Regions from separate parts of the Bradyrhizobium sp. KZN70725 genome, predicted to be linked through region 1. Evidence: predicted binding sites of a transcription regulator. Region 1 holds the regulator's gene; each other region holds the start of a gene.
The links. The regulator LexA, encoded in region 1, represses DNA repair genes until DNA is damaged. The targets are predictions, from matches to a motif close to TGTTCNNNNTGTGTTCNG.
Positions count from the first base shown of each region.

Region 1 (4,258 bases):
CAGCATGCCGGGTGTGCGCCCGCCGAGCTCGCCACGCGCTTTGTCGTCGACGACAGTTTCAAGCATCATGAGATCGGCCGGATCGACGACGCGGCATTCTTCGAGAATCTGCGCCGGACGCTCGGCATCAACATCACGGACGCCCAGTTCCTCGAAGGCTGGAATGCGATCTTCACCGGCGAGATGCCGGGCATCGCCCCGCTGCTCGCGGCGGCCGCCAAGCGGATGCCGCTCTACGCCTTCTCCAACACCAATCCGGCCCATGTCGCGCATTTCTCGGTCACCCATGCCGAGCTGCTCAGCCATTTCCGCAACGTCTTCCTGTCCTCGAGCATCGGCTTCCGCAAACCCGACGCCGAGGCCTATGATCATGTGGTAAAAGCCATCGGCGTGCCGGCGTCGCGGATCCTGTTTTTCGACGACCTGGCCGCCAATATCGAAGGTGCGCGGGCCCGCGGCCTTTATGCTATCCACGTGACATCGACGGATGACGTGGCAAGGGCTTTGACCGCACTTGGAATTTGAAGATTAGGAATTGAGGAACTCTGAGCGTGGCCCTGATGCCGGTTGCCGATGCCCTGTCCGCCGTCCTCGCCGGCGCCGAACCGCTGCCGGAGGAGATGGTCGCGCTCGATGCCGCCTACCACCGCACGCTTGCGCACGACCTCGCGGCGCTCCGCACCCAGCCGCCGCAGCCGATGTCGGCGATGGACGGCTATGCGGTGCGCGCCGCCGATGCGGCTGATCTAAAGGCCCGGCTCAAGGTGATCGGCGAAGTCGCCGCCGGCCGGCCGTTCGACCGGACGGTCGGCGCCGGCGAGGCGGTGCGGATCTTCACCGGCGGCGTGATCCCCAATGGCGCCGACGCGGTGATCATCCAGGAGGACACCGCCGTCGACGGCGACCACATCACGATCACGGAGGCCGCCAGCGTCGGGCGGCACATCCGCCCGGCTGGGGTCGACTTCCGTGAGGGCGAGGTGCTGCTCGCCGGCGGCAGCCGCCTGTCCGACCGCGCGCTGTCGCTGGCGGCCGCCATGAACTATCCGGGACTTGCGGTGCGCCGCCGCCCGAAGGTCGCGGTGCTGGCGACCGGCGACGAGCTGGTGATGCCGGGCTCGCAGCCCGGCCCCGGCCAGATCGTCTATTCCAACGGCTACGCGCTGCGGGCGCTGGCGCGCGCCGAGGGCGCCGAGACCGTCGACCTCGGCGTTGCCGCCGACACGGTGGAGGCGACCACGGCGGGCATCCGCCGGGCGCGCGAGGCCGGTGCCGATGTCCTGATCACGACAGGCGGCGCCTCGGTCGGCGACCACGATCTCGTCAAGCGGTCGCTGGAAGCCGAGGGCGTCGACATGACGTTCTGGCGGATTGCGATGCGGCCCGGCAAGCCGATGATGCATGGCCGGCTCGGCGCGATGAGGGTGATCGGCCTGCCCGGCAATCCGGTGTCGTCCTATGTCTGCGCCTTCCTGTTCCTGGTGCCGTTGATTCGGGCGCTGAGCGGCCGGAAAGTGATTCATCATCGCCGCACGAGCGCCCTGCTCGGCCGCGACCTCGCCGCCAACGACCAGCGCGAGGACTATCTGCGTGCACGGCTCGAAGCGCGCGAGGACGGCACGTTGATCGCAACGCCGGTGACGCAGCAGGACTCGTCGTTGCTCGGGAATCTCGCTGCGGCACGGGCACTTCTCGTGCGCCCGCCGTTCGCGGCGGCGGCCGTCGAAGGCAGCGAATGCGAGATCCTGACACTGCCCGAATAGGGTTTTCGCGCCCCGCCGATTGTGCGTTGCCCGACACGTTCACCGGAAATTAAGTGGTTGCGGAACACATATCGAACATATAGTGTCCGTTCATGATTTGTTTCGAGTGCTGGTGTCTACATTCGGGAAGCTGCATGGAAGCAGGTGCATCGAGCACATGCTCCTGAGGTCAGGCCCGGCCTGCAGGCCCCACCAGAAGAGTCTCGGAATCGAACGACGCTATCAACCGGGGGAATACTCGAGATGCTCACGCGCAAACAGTACGAACTACTGCGTTTCATCAATGAACGTCTGAAAGAGGCCGGCGTACCGCCCTCCTTCGACGAGATGAAGGATGCGCTCGACCTGCGCTCGAAGTCCGGTATCCACCGCCTGATCACTGCGCTGGAGGAGCGCGGCTTCATCCGCCGTCTGCCGAACCGCGCCCGCGCCATCGAGGTCATCAAGCTGCCCGAACTCTCGGCCGGCGGCGGCAACGGTCGCCGCGGCTTCACGCCCAGCGTCATCGAAGGCACCCTCGGCCGGCGCGCCAGCACGCCGCCGATTGCCGAGGACGACGGCAACCGTCCGGTCGCGGTCCCCGTGATGGGCCGGATCGCCGCCGGTACGCCGATCGAGGCGCTGCAGACCCGCAGCCACACCATCAGCGTGCCGCCCGACATGCTCGGCGCCGGCGAGCACTACGCGCTCGAGGTACGCGGCGACTCGATGGTCGATGCCGGCATCCTCGACGGCGACATGGCGCTGATCCAGCGCAACGACGTCGCCAATACCGGCGACATCGTGGTGGCGCTGATCGACGAGGAGGAAGCGACCCTGAAGCGCTTCCGCCGCCGCGGCGCATCGATCGCGCTCGAGCCGGCCAACACCGCCTATGAAGTGCGCATCCTGCCGCCGAACCGGGTCCGCATCCAGGGCAAGCTGATCGGCCTTTATCGCAAATACTGAATTGCAAATACTTGCGGCGGCCGGGAACGAGCAACACGTCGGATCGTTCCTTGCATGATAGTGTAGCGTACGGCCTGCCCGATGCGCTCCGATACCTCTCGCGCAGCGTCGCGTGTTTGTGATCGGAGCGATCTCGGACCAGTCGTACAATCGCCCAGAAACGAGCAGACGCTCGTTCGCTATCGTCCACTCTGGTAGAGGCCCTAATGCCTCAAGGAGAGGCACGGGTCGCTACCTCGAAATGAGGAGCCATCCGATGTGTGACTATAGTCTGCACGCCGTGGCATCGCGCCCCGCCATTGTCGGAGAGACGCTGATCACGACGACGTTCCGCGGCACGTCGACCCGCGGCTTTGCTTCGGAGAATGACCCCACTGTCGCGGTCTGCATGCTGCCGGGCACCGAGCTCGCTTTCGCCGAGAACGTTCGCTACGACAGCCGCTGGATCTGGACCAAGACGCTGAACTATCGCGTCGGCGTATTCAACGAAGTCGAGCCCGACGTGCCCGATCGGCATCATGATGCGGTCGAATTCCCCGACGGCAGCCATGTGCTGGTGACCCAGCTGGTCGAGGGACAGCGCGTCAGCGTGCTGCAATTGCCGGCGCTGCATCCGCCGGTCGAGCAGAAGCCGAAGGTTGTGGAGCGGCGGCCTTCCGCATTCGCAACGCTGTTTTTGGGTTGAGCGCATCGTCGCCGTGGAATGAGCTGTTCGGCGGCGGATGACCTAAGCAATTTCGGGCGACCCCGGACTCCCGCTTCCGGGGCGCAGAAGGAGATTTGCGTCGGCCGGCACCTTGGCGCATCATCGGGTACCGAGGACGTGCGCGGTGGTCGATAAGGTCACATGGCAAAAGGCTGGACGCGTCACGGAACCGGGCCGCTACATGTTCCGGTTCGGTTGGCTGACGGTAACGGCCGACGACCTGAAAGTCTGGGAGCAATTTCCCGAGGCTTCCTTCACTCTCGTCAAGAAGCCCGACGCCGGCCCCGACTCCGACGAATACCATCTCGGCCTGTTCGAGCTGCCGAGCGCGCCCTTGCCGGACCACGGCTAATCATCGCCCTGCAGATCGGTCTCGGCCGGCGTCGCATCCACCGCAGGCCGCGGCGCGGGGGCGCGTAGCGTCGTCTCGCTCTCGCCGTCGCCGGGAACCGCCGGCGACCACGGCCGGTCGATCCCGCCGGGCTTGACCGCATCGACGACGTAGCCGTCCCTGCTCCGTCGCAGCACCAGCGCGCCGTGGCGGCGCAGCCGCTCGGCATCGATCACCGATGCCGCGCAGCCCTGCGGCGCCGGCCGCGCCGTCACGATCAGGCCTGCGCGCTCGCAGTCGTCCACTAGGGCCTCCGGCCGGGTCGCCAGCGCGACGAAGGCGCCGCCGGGTCCCTGGGTCACGCAGCCGCTGGCATCGCAGGAGACGCCCTCGCCGAGCGACGCATCGGTGGCGGTGCGCGCGTCGGCGTCCGCCGCCAGCCACTCCTTGACCAAAAATGCATCCTTGGCGCTGTGCATTAGATGCAGCCGTCCATCACCGCCACGCACC
Region 1 is NZ_JBUYWT010000009.1:60,425-64,682, forward strand. It holds gene ACZBJS_RS11090 (HAD family hydrolase) at 1-525, shown strand, start outside; gene ACZBJS_RS11095 (molybdopterin molybdotransferase MoeA) at 552-1,763, shown strand; gene lexA (transcriptional repressor LexA) at 2,007-2,711, shown strand; gene ACZBJS_RS11105 (hypothetical protein) at 2,968-3,396, shown strand; gene ACZBJS_RS11110 (hypothetical protein) at 3,542-3,769, shown strand; partial or broken gene ACZBJS_RS11115 (ComEC/Rec2 family competence protein) at 3,766-4,258, opposite strand, start outside.

Region 2 (4,258 bases), on a different contig from region 1:
AGGGCAGGCGCTCGTTCTTGCGCGGATCGCCGCGCTCGTCCTGGCGCAGCAGCACCGCGCAGCGCGCTTTCAGCTTCTGGGCGAAGGCGGTCACCGCCTTGCCGGCCCTGGCGACATTGTCGCCATGCGCGGCGGCTTCGCGCGTTGCACTGTCGATCTCGCCGGCGCTGGTGCCGACCGAGACGATGAAGTGCGAGGCGGAGTCGGCGTTCTGGCCCATCTCGCCGGTGATTTCATTCTGCTCGGCAACCGCGCCGTTGACGTTCTCGAACACCGGGCGGATCTTTTCGATCGCCTGGGAGATGCGGTGCACCGCGTCCGCCGATCCGGTGGCATCCTTCTGCAACGCCTCGATCTTGCGGGTGATCTCCTCGGTCGCGCTCTGGGTCTGCACCGCCAGCGCCTTGACCTCGGTTGCGACCACCGCAAAGCCCTTGCCGGCGGCACCGGCGCGCGCCGCCTCGATCGTCGAGTTCAGCGCGAGCAGCGTGGTCTGCCGCGCGATCTGTGCGATCAGATTGACGACGTTGCCGATCGCGGCCGAGGATTCGCGCAGGCGATCGACATTGGCGGTGGCCTCGCGCGCCGCGGCCGCGGCGTCGTCGGCGAGCTGGCTCGCGCTGCGCACCTGTGCCCCGATGCCCTCGGCGGAGTGGGTGAAGCGGTCGGCGGCTTGCGAGAACGTCGTCGCGGTGCTCTGCGCATCGCTGCTGCGGCCGGTCAGCGCGTCGGTGCGGGTGCGGATCGTGGCGAGCTTGGCTGCCGTCGCCTCGGCGCCGTCGGCGACCGAGCTCGCGGCGCGTTCGAGCTGGCGGATCATCGCGCCGAGCTCGAGTTCCAGCAATTCCAGGATCTCCTTGGAGGAATCCTTGGCCGAATCAGTCTCGGTCGAGACCTCAAGGGTTGCGGCCGCGGTTGGAACCTGCGGCGCGACGGCCGGCGCAGCCGGCTCCGGCACTTGCTTTCGAAACAAACCGAACGCCATGTGGGCTCTTTGGGGGCTGTGGAAAGTTGCGGCGGGACGGGGCGATCCTCGCACCCGGGCATGAAGTCATGGTTAACAAGTGCCTCATATTCCGGCTTGCGGTAGTATTGCTCTGCCGGAGGGCCCCGCCGATCCTTTGATTTTGACCGTGAGGGGCCTATAAGGCCGCGTTTTCCATCCCTGTTCAGACCCTAAGCTCCGAAGAGACGTCGCATGGCCGGCCATTCCCAATTCAAGAACATCATGCACCGCAAGGGCCGGCAGGATGCCCAGAAGTCGAAGCTTTTCGGCAAGCTGGCCCGCGAAATCACCGTGGCGGCCAAGCTCGGCACCCCGGACCCGGCGATGAATCCGCGGCTGCGCGCCGCCGTGGTCGCGGCCCGCGCCGAGAACATGCCCAAGGACAATATCGACCGTGCCATCAAGAAGGCCGCCGGCAATGAAGGCGAGAACTATGACGAGATCCGCTACGAGGGCTATGGCCCCGGCGGCGTCGCAGTCATCGTCGAGGCGCTGACCGACAACCGCAACCGCGCCGCTTCCGATATCCGCTCCTTCTTCACCAAGTCGGGCGGCAATCTCGGCGAAACCGGCTCGGTCGCCTTTATGTTCGACCGCACCGGCATCATCGAATACGACGCCAAGGTCGCCTCCGACGACGCCATGCTGGACGCCGCGATCGAGGCCGGCGCCGACGACGTGGTCTCCAGCGAAGGCGGCCACGAGGTCTACGCCTCGCAGGACACCTTCCGCGAAGTCGCAAAAGCGCTGGAAGCGAAGTTCGGCGAGCCGCGCAAGGCGGCGCTGACCTGGAAGCCGCAGAACACCGTCGCGGTCGACGACGAGACCGGCGAAAAGCTGCTGAAGCTGATGGACCTGCTCAACGAGCACGACGACGTCCAGAACGTGTTCGCCAATTTCGAGGTGTCCGACGCGCTGATCGCGAAGATGGGCGGCTAGTCGCTTGCACTGCTGTCGTCGCCCGGCTGGACCGGGCGACCCAGCATTCCAGAGACATGCATTTGATCCGAGAAGCCGCGGCGTACTGGATCCCCCGCTCCCGTGCGCAATTGCGCACTAGGCGGGGATGACAAGTGGGTCGAGTACGACGACCGCGGCAGGGGATGAGGCTCCGTTTGTGTTTCGTTCTCCCGGCGCAGGCGGTATCACTAGCCCATGACATCCCAGCCGATTCGCTCTCCCGTCCGCATCATCGGTATCGATCCGGGTCTCCGCCGCACCGGCTGGGGGGTGATCGAGACCGAAGGCAATCGTCTCGTCTATATCGCCTGCGGTTCGGTCGAGCCGCCGGACGATCTGCCGCTGGCGAGCCGGCTGCTTGCAATCCATGAGGGGCTGGCCGCCGTGCTCGGCGATTACAAGCCTGCGGAGGCGGCGGTCGAGCAGACCTTCGTCAACAAGGACGGCGTTGCCACCCTGAAGCTCGGCCAGGCGCGCGGCGTCGCCATGCTGGCGCCCGCAATGTTCGGTATCTCGGTCGCCGAATACGCGCCGAACCAGGTCAAGAAGACCGTGGTCGGCGCCGGACATGCCGAGAAGAACCAGATCCAGGTGATGCTGAAGATCCTGCTGCCGAAAGCCGAGCCGCCGTCCGCCGACGCCGCGGACGCGCTCGCGGTCGCGATCACCCACGCCCATCACCGCCAGAGCACCGCGCTGCGGCTCAGGGTGGCGAGCCTATGATCGGCAAGCTGAAGGGCCTGATCGATTCCTATGGCGAGGATTACGTGATCCTCGACGTCGGCGGCGTCGGCTATCAGGTGCACTGCGCGGGCCGCACGTTGCAGGCGTTGCCGTCGCCAGGCGGCGTCGCCGTGCTCTCGATCGAGACCTATGTCCGCGAGGATCAGATCAAACTGTTCGGCTTTCGCAGCGATCACGAGCGCGAATGGTTTCGCCTGCTGCAGACCGTGCAGGGGGTCGGCGCCAAGGTCGCGCTCGCGGTGCTCGGCACGCTGCCGCCGACCGATCTCGCCAACGCCATCGCGCTGCGCGACAAGGCGGCGGTGGCGCGGACGCCGGGAGTCGGGCCGAAGGTCGCCGAGCGCATCGTCAGCGAATTGAAGGACAAGGCGCCAGGCTTTGCCGATGTCGATCCCGCGGTGGTGCAACTGTCAGGCGCGATCGACAACAACCGCGCGCCACGTCCTGTCACCGACGCGATCTCGGCGCTGGTCAATCTCGGCTACGGCCAGCCGCAGGCCGCCGCCGCCATCGCCGCCGCCTCGCGCAGCGCCGGTGAGAAGGCCGAGACCGCGCAGCTGATCCGGCTGGGGTTGAAGGAACTGTCGAAGTGATCAGTGGATTGGAGCGCCTCTGTTCTTCACCTCGCCCCGCTTGCGGGGAGAGGTCGGATCGCATCGCAGATGCGATCCGGGTGAGGGGGTACAGGTCTCGACACACATTGCGCTCGCGGAAGCAGCCCCTCACCCCAACCCTCTCCCCGCAAGAGCCGGGAGAGGGAGAACAATCTCGTGTTAGTCTCGCATCATGAATACGCCCTCGCGCATGGTCTCGCCTGAACGCCGCTCCGACGATGTCGGTGACACCGCGCTGCGGCCGCAGTCGCTGACGGAGTTCGTCGGTCAGGCCCAGGCGCGCAAGAATCTCTCGATCTTCATCGAGGCTGCGAAGAAACGCGGCGAGGCGCTCGATCACGTGCTGTTCGTCGGTCCCCCCGGCCTCGGCAAGACCACGCTGGCGCAGATCGTCGCGCGTGAGCTCGGCGTTGGCTTTCGTGCCACCTCCGGCCCTGTCATTGCGAAGGCCGGCGATCTCGCGGCGCTGCTGACCAATCTCGAAGAACGCGACGTGCTGTTCATCGACGAGATCCATCGCCTCAGCCCAGCGGTCGAGGAAGTGCTCTATCCCGCGATGGAGGATTTCCAGCTCGACCTGATCATCGGCGAGGGTCCGGCGGCGCGCTCGGTCAAGATCGAATTGTCGAAGTTCACGCTGGTCGGCGCGACGACGCGCGCAGGCCTGCTCACCAATCCGTTGCGCGACCGCTTCGGCATTCCGATCCGGCTCAACTTCTACACCGAGGAAGAGCTCGAGAAGATCGTCACCCGCGGTGCCCGCGTGCTCAACATCGGCATGACGGCCGACGGCGCCAACGAGATCGCGCGCCGCGCCCGCGGCACGCCGCGCATCGCCGGCCGCCTGTTGCGCCGGGTGCGCGACTTTGCCTCGGCCGCCGATGCCGATTCCGTCGACCGCGGCATCGCTGACCGGGCGTTGAGCGCGCTCGAG
Region 2 is NZ_JBUYWT010000020.1:35,092-39,349, forward strand. It holds gene ACZBJS_RS20375 (methyl-accepting chemotaxis protein) at 1-985, opposite strand, end outside; gene ACZBJS_RS20380 (YebC/PmpR family DNA-binding transcriptional regulator) at 1,199-1,945, shown strand; gene ruvC (crossover junction endodeoxyribonuclease RuvC) at 2,162-2,689, shown strand; gene ruvA (Holliday junction branch migration protein RuvA) at 2,686-3,303, shown strand; gene ruvB (Holliday junction branch migration DNA helicase RuvB) at 3,497-4,258, shown strand, end outside.
Region 2: a site for LexA is predicted at 2,119-2,136, ahead of ruvC (crossover junction endodeoxyribonuclease RuvC). Genes of this name have one in related genera too.

Region 3 (4,258 bases), on a different contig from region 1:
CGGGTTTTTACGGGGTACCACAAAAGATACGAGCCGGTCGGCCACTTCGCGTACGCTTCCGTGAAAGCACTGGCCAGCCGCTCGAACTCGTCCTTCGCTTCGAACGGCGGATCGATCAGCACCAGGCCGCGCCGTTCGTTCGGCGGCACGAATGCGGGCAGCGCCATCCAGCCGTCGAGATCGACGACGCGCGCTTGCGCGTCGCGTCGCAGCGCGTCGATCAGTTGTTTGCGCGCCGTCGGTTCGATCTCGCAGGCGGTGAGGCGATCTTGCGGACGCAGCAGCGCCCGCGCGATCAACGGCGAACCAGGATAGGCTTTCAGCTCGCCTTTCGGATTGAATGCTCTGACGATGTCGAGATAGGGCGCGATCAGCGGCAATGCCTGGTCGGAGAGCCGCGCCTGCATCAGCCGCGCGATGCCGGTGAGCCATTCGCCGCCGCGCTGCGCTTCGCTCGACGTCAAATCATAGAGACCGGCGCCGGCATGGGTGTCGATGACGCGGAACGGCGCCGGCTTGTCCTGCAGATAGGTGAGCATGCGCACCAGCACGATGTGCTTGATGACGTCGGCAAAGCTGCCGGCATGAAAGGCGTGACGGTAGTTCATGTGATGATCGTGCTGCGCTCCCAAAGGGTGCGCATGTTGTACTCGTCATGCCCGGGCTTGTCCCGGCCTTCGCTAAAGCTTCGGCGGGGGTAACGTCCGAGCTCGGCGAAGCCTTGGCGTAGCCGGCTCCCGGGCATCTGCGCCTTATCTTGCTTGTTTCGCGATGGCGCAGGTGGCCGGGACATGCTGCGCGACGACGCGCAGCGCGGGTCTGCCGGCCATGACCCAGAGTTTCAGCCGCCGCGAACCGGCGGCATCAGCACCTGATCGCGGCGGCAGGCGCGGCGGTCGATTTCCTCGCAGGAGCGGAATTGCAGATCCTTGCTGAGGCAGATCCGCACCTCGCTGAGCCGCTTGCTGTCGCAGGTCACCGAGATCGCGGAGTTGCTGAGGCCCGGATTGACCTTGATGAATGCCGTCTCCAGCTCGTCGGGCGCGACCGTCTTCGGCTCCGACAATTGCAGGAATTCCTCGGGGATCTTCACCGTGGCGCGGGCCTTGCGGATGGCTTCGAAATAGGCGCGCTCGCCGAGACCGGAGCAGGTGCCGTGCTTGTCCCACTCGTTGTAGATCAGCCCGGGCGCCGGCATCAGGTCGAGCATCGAGCTCATGATGCTGCGGGCGAGTCGCGGCGAAGGCCGCTGGCAGTATTCCGGAAAGCCCCGCTCATATTGCGGCCACAGGCCGTGCACCACGAAGGAATATGGCCGTCCGCCGCATTGCGCCTGCGTGCCGCGGCCGTTGTTGCCGCGCTCGCTCGCCGCCTCGCAGAACGAGGGCGACCACGACAGCGACAGCACATAGAAATCGAACTCACCGGGCGCATTCTGGCGGCGATCCTGGGCCGACGCCCCGACCGCACCGCACAGAATAATGGCAACCGAAATCAAAAATCGGGAAATCGTGTCCAACCGAGGCATCAAAACGCTCCCTCACTCGACCGCCCAGAGCCTAGCAGGCCGCGAGAACATTTCAAGAACAAAAAGCCGCCGTCCAAATGGCGGCGGCTCCTGCTTTAGCAATCTGGTCGGAGATCAGGGCCGCGCGGCCTTGCAGGACGGGTTATAGGTCCAGTTGCGGTCGAGCCCCGCGACGCACCATTCGACGCCCTGATTGATGCTGGCAAAGCCGCCGTCCTCGATGATCGAATAGTGCACCTTGCGCACTTTGCCGTCGCTCAGCATCGCCTCGCCCGTGCAATAACGGCGCGGGATATTGTCGGACTGCCAGGGGCGGAAGGCGGTTTCGTGAATCCCGTTGAAGCCGGTGATCACGAGCGGCGAATTCCAGAAGGTGGCTTCCTTTTCCTGGAATTGCGTGCTGATGACCGTCAGGGCCTTCTCGCATGGGGCCACATTGCCGTCATAGCGCGGGCCGGACAGCCAGAAGTTCATTTCGAGCGGATTGGCGGCTTGGGCCGTACCCCCGAAAGCCAGCAGGCCGACCACGAGTGCGGCGCCGAGGCCGAGCTTGCGGCCGAGTTTATTGCGGGAGTTGAACAGGTTGCGCATGGGAATCCACCCGATTATCCGATGCCGCGGACGGTGCCGCGAAGCCCCGGCAAGGTCAAGTGCAGGGCGGCAACACCTGCGGAGAAGTCCACTTTGGGGAGCCGGCTCGTTCTTTTCACGGTCGCCGGCGCACTCTATGTTGGCTCGAAGCGAAATGGAGTCTGCGATGCGAAGGAAATTGGCCGCGTGCTTGGTTGCCGTTTGCGGGATGCTGGCCGTTGTGCCGGCGCGGGCGGATTGGATGCAGCCGGTACCGCCGTTCAAGGGCAATGATACCGGCGGTATCATCGCCTATACGCTGGCGACCCAGAGCGACGCCCGGCAACTCGCAGTCGATCACTGCGCCTCCTACGGCAAGGTGGTTAAGTTCCTTGCGATGCAGAACTATCCGGGCGGCTACATCTCTTTCGCCTGTCGCTGGGTGCCCTATGGCGCAGCCCAGAGGCCGCTGCGCACGCTCTACTGAGCGCGCACCGGATATTTCGATCGTTCAGCCGGGAGCCGACCGCATGACCCGACAGCTTGCCTTGCTTGGTTCGGCTGTGTGCCTTGTCCTGTCCGCTGGCGCCGCAAGTGCCGTCGACCTGCCGATCCGCAAGGCCGGTCTGTGGGAGATGAAGATGGTGCGCACCGGCGGGCCGATGCCCGAAATCACCATGCAGCACTGCACCGACGAGACCACCGACAAGGAGATGAGCGCGGCGGCCTCGCCGATGGCCAAGGAAGTCTGCTCGAAGCAGGATATCCAGAAGACCGCGACCGGCTATGTCAGCGACAGCGTCTGCAGCGTCGCCGGCATGACGATGCAGAGCCATGCCGAGATCGTCGGCGATTTTAATTCCGCCTACACGGTGAAGAGCACCTCGCATGCCGAGGGCGGCGCGGCCGGCTCGCGCGACACCACGATGACCATCGAGGCGAAATGGCTCGGCGCCTGCAAGAGCGACCAGAAGGCCGGCGACATCATCATGCCCGGCGGCATGAAGATGAACGTCAAGGACATGGAAAAGCTGAAGGGCCTCCTGCCCAAGCAGAAGTAGCGCGCAGCGCATCCGGCTGTTGCCGCGCGCCTGAATGCATCGCCTCGCACGCTGAGAGGCTGCGCCGCTTGCCGCACCATCATTTCGAGTAGCTCGCGACAAAATTGCAAAGCAATCTTGCGCGGAGGCGATGTGCAATCCATCCGATCCCTCCCCGTCATCCCCGCGCAAAGGCGAAGCCTTTGCGCGGAGATGACGGTTCACCGCGTTCGTGCGCTCCTTGGCGCGCGATGACGTCGACGGGATGCAACATCATCGAATGATCGCCGCGTGCTCCCGCGTTCGAGACTCTCTGCGAGAGACGACGCGCATCGCATTCGCATTCGTTGTGTCGAAAGCCTGACGCGCCAACATGTCGTTTTGAATCGTTCCAGCGTTGCGCATCTTGAATCACTCCAGTGTTGCGCTTCGTTTCTGCTTCCATCGATTCTATTTTGCGCGTGTGGAATTTCGATCATCCCGCCGATAGAAGTCAGCCCCAATCGATGCCGGCCTTGTCGCAAACGCGGCTCGATCGATGTCGGCGTAAGGCAATGTGGGGATTTGTTCGGTGGGAATGGCTTCGTTGCGGAGCAAGCGCGGCTTGCTCGCATCAACGGCTGCGATTAATGCGGCGCTGCTCGGTTCGGTCATACTTGTGCCAATGGGCACAGACGTCGCCACCGCTCAGGCGCAGACAAGTCCTCCGCAGAACAATGTCAGCGAACTTCCCGCAGTGACGGTGGATGAACCTGGCGCCGCAAAAAAGCGCGGTGCCGTCGTTTCAAGTCAGAATACCAGGACTTCGCGCGCGGTCGCGGCGAACCGGCGCCGCAGTGCCTCGGCGTCCGCCCAGAGTCAGGCTCCGCGGTCGCAAGGCACAGGTGGCGCGATCGGTACGACGACGGGTTACGTCGCGACCGCCAGCACTGCCGGCACCAAGACCAGCACGGCGCTGATCGAGACGCCGCAGTCGCTTTCGGTCGTCACGCAAAAGGAGCTAAGGGATCGCAACGTTCAGACGCTCAAGGACGCCGTCAGCTACACGCCGGGCGTGACGACCACGGCGTTCGGCTATGATCCAAGGTTCGATAGTTTCTACATCCGTGGCTTCGACGCG
Region 3 is NZ_JBUYWT010000013.1:77,474-81,731, forward strand. It holds gene ACZBJS_RS15080 (23S rRNA (adenine(2030)-N(6))-methyltransferase RlmJ) at 1-608, opposite strand, end outside; gene ACZBJS_RS15085 (ribonuclease T2 family protein) at 842-1,528, opposite strand; gene ACZBJS_RS15090 (hypothetical protein) at 1,643-2,119, opposite strand; gene ACZBJS_RS15095 (hypothetical protein) at 2,286-2,585, shown strand; gene ACZBJS_RS15100 (DUF3617 domain-containing protein) at 2,629-3,159, shown strand; gene ACZBJS_RS15105 (hypothetical protein) at 3,317-3,583, opposite strand; gene ACZBJS_RS15110 (TonB-dependent siderophore receptor) at 3,803-4,258, shown strand, end outside.
Region 3: a site for LexA is predicted at 1,572-1,589, ahead of ACZBJS_RS15085 (ribonuclease T2 family protein). Genes of this name have one in related genera too.

Region 4 (4,258 bases), on a different contig from region 1:
TTCGCTCGCAACGTGCTCCGGCCAGGCGGCGGCGCTGGCCGCGGCCAGATGATGCTGCGCCGGCAGCGCGAGCGCCGATCGTTCGGGGATGTGGCTCTCCAGCGGCAGATGCACGACGACGCGTTTTCCGCCGATGCGGGCGGCGATGCGGTCGATCAGCGCCGAGAGCTCGTCATTGTCGTGTATGGTGGCGTCGAGATCGCGCTGCTGCTGTACCACGATCTCGGTACGCCCTGCGGCGAGGCGAATGAGATCAAAGCCGAAGCCGGGATCGAGCGGATCATTCAGCGCATCGAGCCGCTCGCGGAACAGGCGATCGATCATCTCGGGCCGCGTCACCGGACGCCCGGTCTCGACCATGATCGCGCGCACCGCACCGTCGGTGCGGAAGAAGCTCGCTTCCAGCTGCCGCGCACCTTTGCCCTGCTTGTCCATCGCCGCAACCAGCATCTTGGCAAGGCTTGAGAGCGTCAGCGCGATCACGGTGTCGGTCGCGATCGGCTCGGGGAAACGCTTCTCGACGATGTAATCGGGCAGCGGCTTGCGCGGGCTGATCGGGGCATCGCCCTGCCCGAGCGCGTGGCTGAGCAAGGTGGTGAAGGCCGCACCGAACCGCGCCGAGATTTCATGCGGCGCGCGCGAGGCGACATCGCCGATGGTCTTCAAGCCGGCGCGGCGCAGGCCGGTGGTGACAGCGGCATCGGCACCGAGCGCCGACACCGGCAGCGGGCCGACCGCCGCCGCCTCCTCGCCATCGGCGACAATCTTGCCCGAGGCGGTGCGCGTCAGCGTACGCGCCGCGATCGAGGTGCCGGCAATGGCCGCGCTAACGGCAAAGCCGCGCCGGCTCAGCGCCCCCGTCACGGTCTGCAGCAGCGCTCGCTCGCTGCCGAACAGATGCGCGCAGCCGGTGATGTCGAGAAACAGACCGTAAGGCAGATCGAGCGCGACCAGCGGCGTGAAGCGGTCGCACCAGCCGGCGATGTCGTTCAGCGTCTTCAGATCGGCGGCGGGATCGGCATCATAGACCGTGAGCTCCGGACAGATCGCCCGCGCATTGGCGAGCGGCAGCCCGATCGACAGCCCGGCGCGCACCGCGGCCTCGTCGATCGCGTGCAGCAGGATGGCGTTGTGGTCTTTTGCGACGACGACGCTGGGGAGTTCTGCTTTCTTCGCCTCTCCCGCTTGCGGGAGAGGGAGCCCTGCCACCTCCCGTGCATCAGCTTGCGAGGCGATGTCCTGCGCGAGCATGCGCTTGATGCGGTCGATGGGCAGGCGTGGCAGCCACAGGCTGAGGATACGCCGACGGTTCACTGAATTGGCACTCATCACATTTCCATTCCATGATCCATCGCCCGACAGGGCCATGACGATTGCGCACGAGTTCGGCCTCGAAGCGCGGCGCGCCCCACACGCTCGCGGCATTGCCCGGCGGCGAATGCGCCGCGCGCACGATCCAGCGCGTCTCCGCGGTCGAGGGGATCGGGGTTGCCGCGATCCGCAGCACCAGCGCGGTGACGCCGGAGGCCTGCGCGGCCAGGGTCAATTTGCGGCTGGCGACGAGATCGAGCTGGCGCGCCTGGCCCCAGACCTCGAGCACGACCGCGCCGAGCGCATCGCAGGCGAGCGCGTCGGCCGCGGCGCGCAGGCCGCTATCGACATCGGCAGCGCGCACCGTGACCAAGAGGCGCGGATCGAGGCCGAGCCCGGCAAGCCCGCGCATCGATAGCGCGCCGTTTTCGCGATCGGAAAAATCCTGCCGCACCCAGACCAGCGGCTTGCGTGCCGACAGCCGTCCGGCGAGCCCCGCAATGAAGCCGGTCGCCGCGCCGCCTTGATGGCCGGCCGCGAACACCTCGTGCAATGCCGCCGGCGCAAGCCCGCCGCGCAGCATCGCATCCGCGCCGGCATGGCCGAGCGCGACGCGGTTCGGCATCGCCGCATCCGATGACGCCTCGATACGCGCGATGCTGCCGCGCAGAGACGCAAGCGTACCTATGCGTGCGGCGGCGCATGATCCGCCAAAGTGTGAGCGGTTTGGCGACAAGATCATGCGCCTTTCTTAAAAAAGAGGAGCGCGATCGGACGCAAAACCGGCGACCACTTTTGCTGATCGCGCTCCGGCATATGCGCCGCTCCTTCCAACCAAAATTTGAGGCCGTCACTGGTCTGAACAGAGAACCAGGGACTGGCTCATTTGTTCATGATATGTTCTAATATAAAGCTAACAGGGCCCGCGGAGTCAATCGGATTGGTGAGATCATCGATTCATGAGTGGAATCAATGGGATTCAGCAGCCGCCGAACCGGACAGGCCCTGATCTTCCGCAAGTCAGGCACGCAGGCCCCGAAAATGACGGCGTGACGGAAACGGAGCAATCGCATGCGTATCATCGTGCTCGACAACGACACCGATTTCGAGGGCTGGCGCAAGGCCGCGCGGCGATTGGCGCTGAACGATGTGAAGCCCGCGGAGATCACATGGACCGTACGCAGCGACGACGAATTGTCGTCGGCATCCTGCGTGAATGAATTGCCGGATACGCCGCAGGCGCGGTTCAATGTGTCGGCCAAATTCGTCGAGCTCGCAAAGGCCGCGATCCTGCATCGCAGTGACGAACGCTTTGCCCTGCTCTATCGCCTGCTGTGGCGGCTGCGCAGCCGTCACGATCTGCTCAGTGCGACCGATGATCCCGATATCGCCGAGGTCCACGCGATGGCGCGCGCGGTCTATGTCGATATCGACAGGATGCATGCGCATCTGCGCTTCCGCGAGATCGGCCGCGAGCGGACGGCTCATTACGTCGCCTGGTTCGAGCCGGAGCATCACATCGTCGAGCTTGCCGCGCCGTTCTTCGCCGGCCGCTTCGCCGACATGCCGTGGTCGATCCTGACCCCCGACGTCTGCGCACATTGGGACGGGCACGCGATCTCGATCACGCCGGGCGTCGCCAAATCCGAAGTGCCGACCGAGGACCGGCTCGAGGAGGCCTGGCGGCGTCACGACAACGGCCGCTTCAATCCCGCACGGCTGAAAGTGATGGAGATGCCGCAAGCCTATTGGAGGAACCTGCCCGAGGACTCGATCATTAAGCCTCTGATCGAAGACGCAATGCGCATGACCAGCGGCCCCTTCATCGCACGCAAGGCGGCCGAGCCGCAGAAGCGGCAGGATACGCCGATGCCCCGCAAGCAAGTTCAAGGCAAGCAAGTTCAAGGCAGGCAAGCTCACGACACCATCGCGGCCTTGCGCGAGGAGGCCGCCGATTGCCGCGCCTGCCCGCTGTGGAAAGACGCAACCCAGACCGTGTTCGGCGAGGGACCGCAAAGCGCAACGCTGATGCTGGTCGGCGAGCAGCCCGGCGACAAGGAAGATCTCGCAGGCCACCCCTTCGTCGGACCGGCCGGCCAGATGCTCGATCGAGCGCTGCAGGAAGCCGGCATCGATCGCCGCAAGGTCTATGTCACCAATGCAGTGAAGCACTTCAAATTCGTGCCGCGCGGCAAGATCCGGCTGCACCAGAAGCCGAGCACACCGGAGATCCGCGCCTGCCGCCAGTGGTATGAGCGCGAGCTCGCCACCATCAAGCCGGACCTCGTGATGGCGCTCGGCGCCACCGCGGCGCAGAGCGTGCTCGGCAAGATCACGCCGATCAACAAGAACCGCGGCCATCTGATCGACCACGACGGAACCAAGGTGCTCGTCACTGTGCACCCGTCCTATCTGTTGCGGCTGCCGGATGAAAAAGCCAAGGCGCTGGAATATCAGCGCTTTATCGACGACCTGAAAATCGCCGCACATCAGTTGCGCAGATCAGTCGATGCAGCTTGAGTTCCGCAAAACCAGCGGAACCTGAGGAACCACATCGCAACGAGAAATTGTTCTAAGCCGCGGACAAATACCTACAACCTTTAATTGATCCGTGGTAGGGTAGCATGTTCCGCAGGTATCGGGCGTCATGTTCACGCCATGACGTACCCTGAGGCGGGCGCGCTGCGCGGTTTGCTAGCCCCGATCGTGCGGCGCGCCACCTCATCTCTCAATCCCCCTCCCTCATTTCGCAACCTTCCACTCGCAGGCGTCCGCCGAATTCTCCGGCTGCCCGGCCGGCCGGATGCCAGTGTGATGTCCTCCGCACATTGTCTCGTCCTGCGAAACGCAGGCAGCTTTCCGTCGCGATCCGCGATCCTTGTTGCTGAAGATTGCCACGAGGCCGCGAAGCCACGTGCGCGCTCAATGCGTTGCACAAAACTTCGGC
Region 4 is NZ_JBUYWT010000004.1:109,144-113,401, reverse strand. It holds gene ACZBJS_RS05395 (Y-family DNA polymerase) at 1-1,329, opposite strand, end outside; gene ACZBJS_RS05390 (ImuA family protein) at 1,220-2,053, opposite strand; gene ACZBJS_RS05385 (UdgX family uracil-DNA binding protein) at 2,383-3,831, shown strand.
Region 4: a site for LexA is predicted at 2,199-2,216, ahead of ACZBJS_RS05390 (ImuA family protein). Genes of this name have one in related genera too.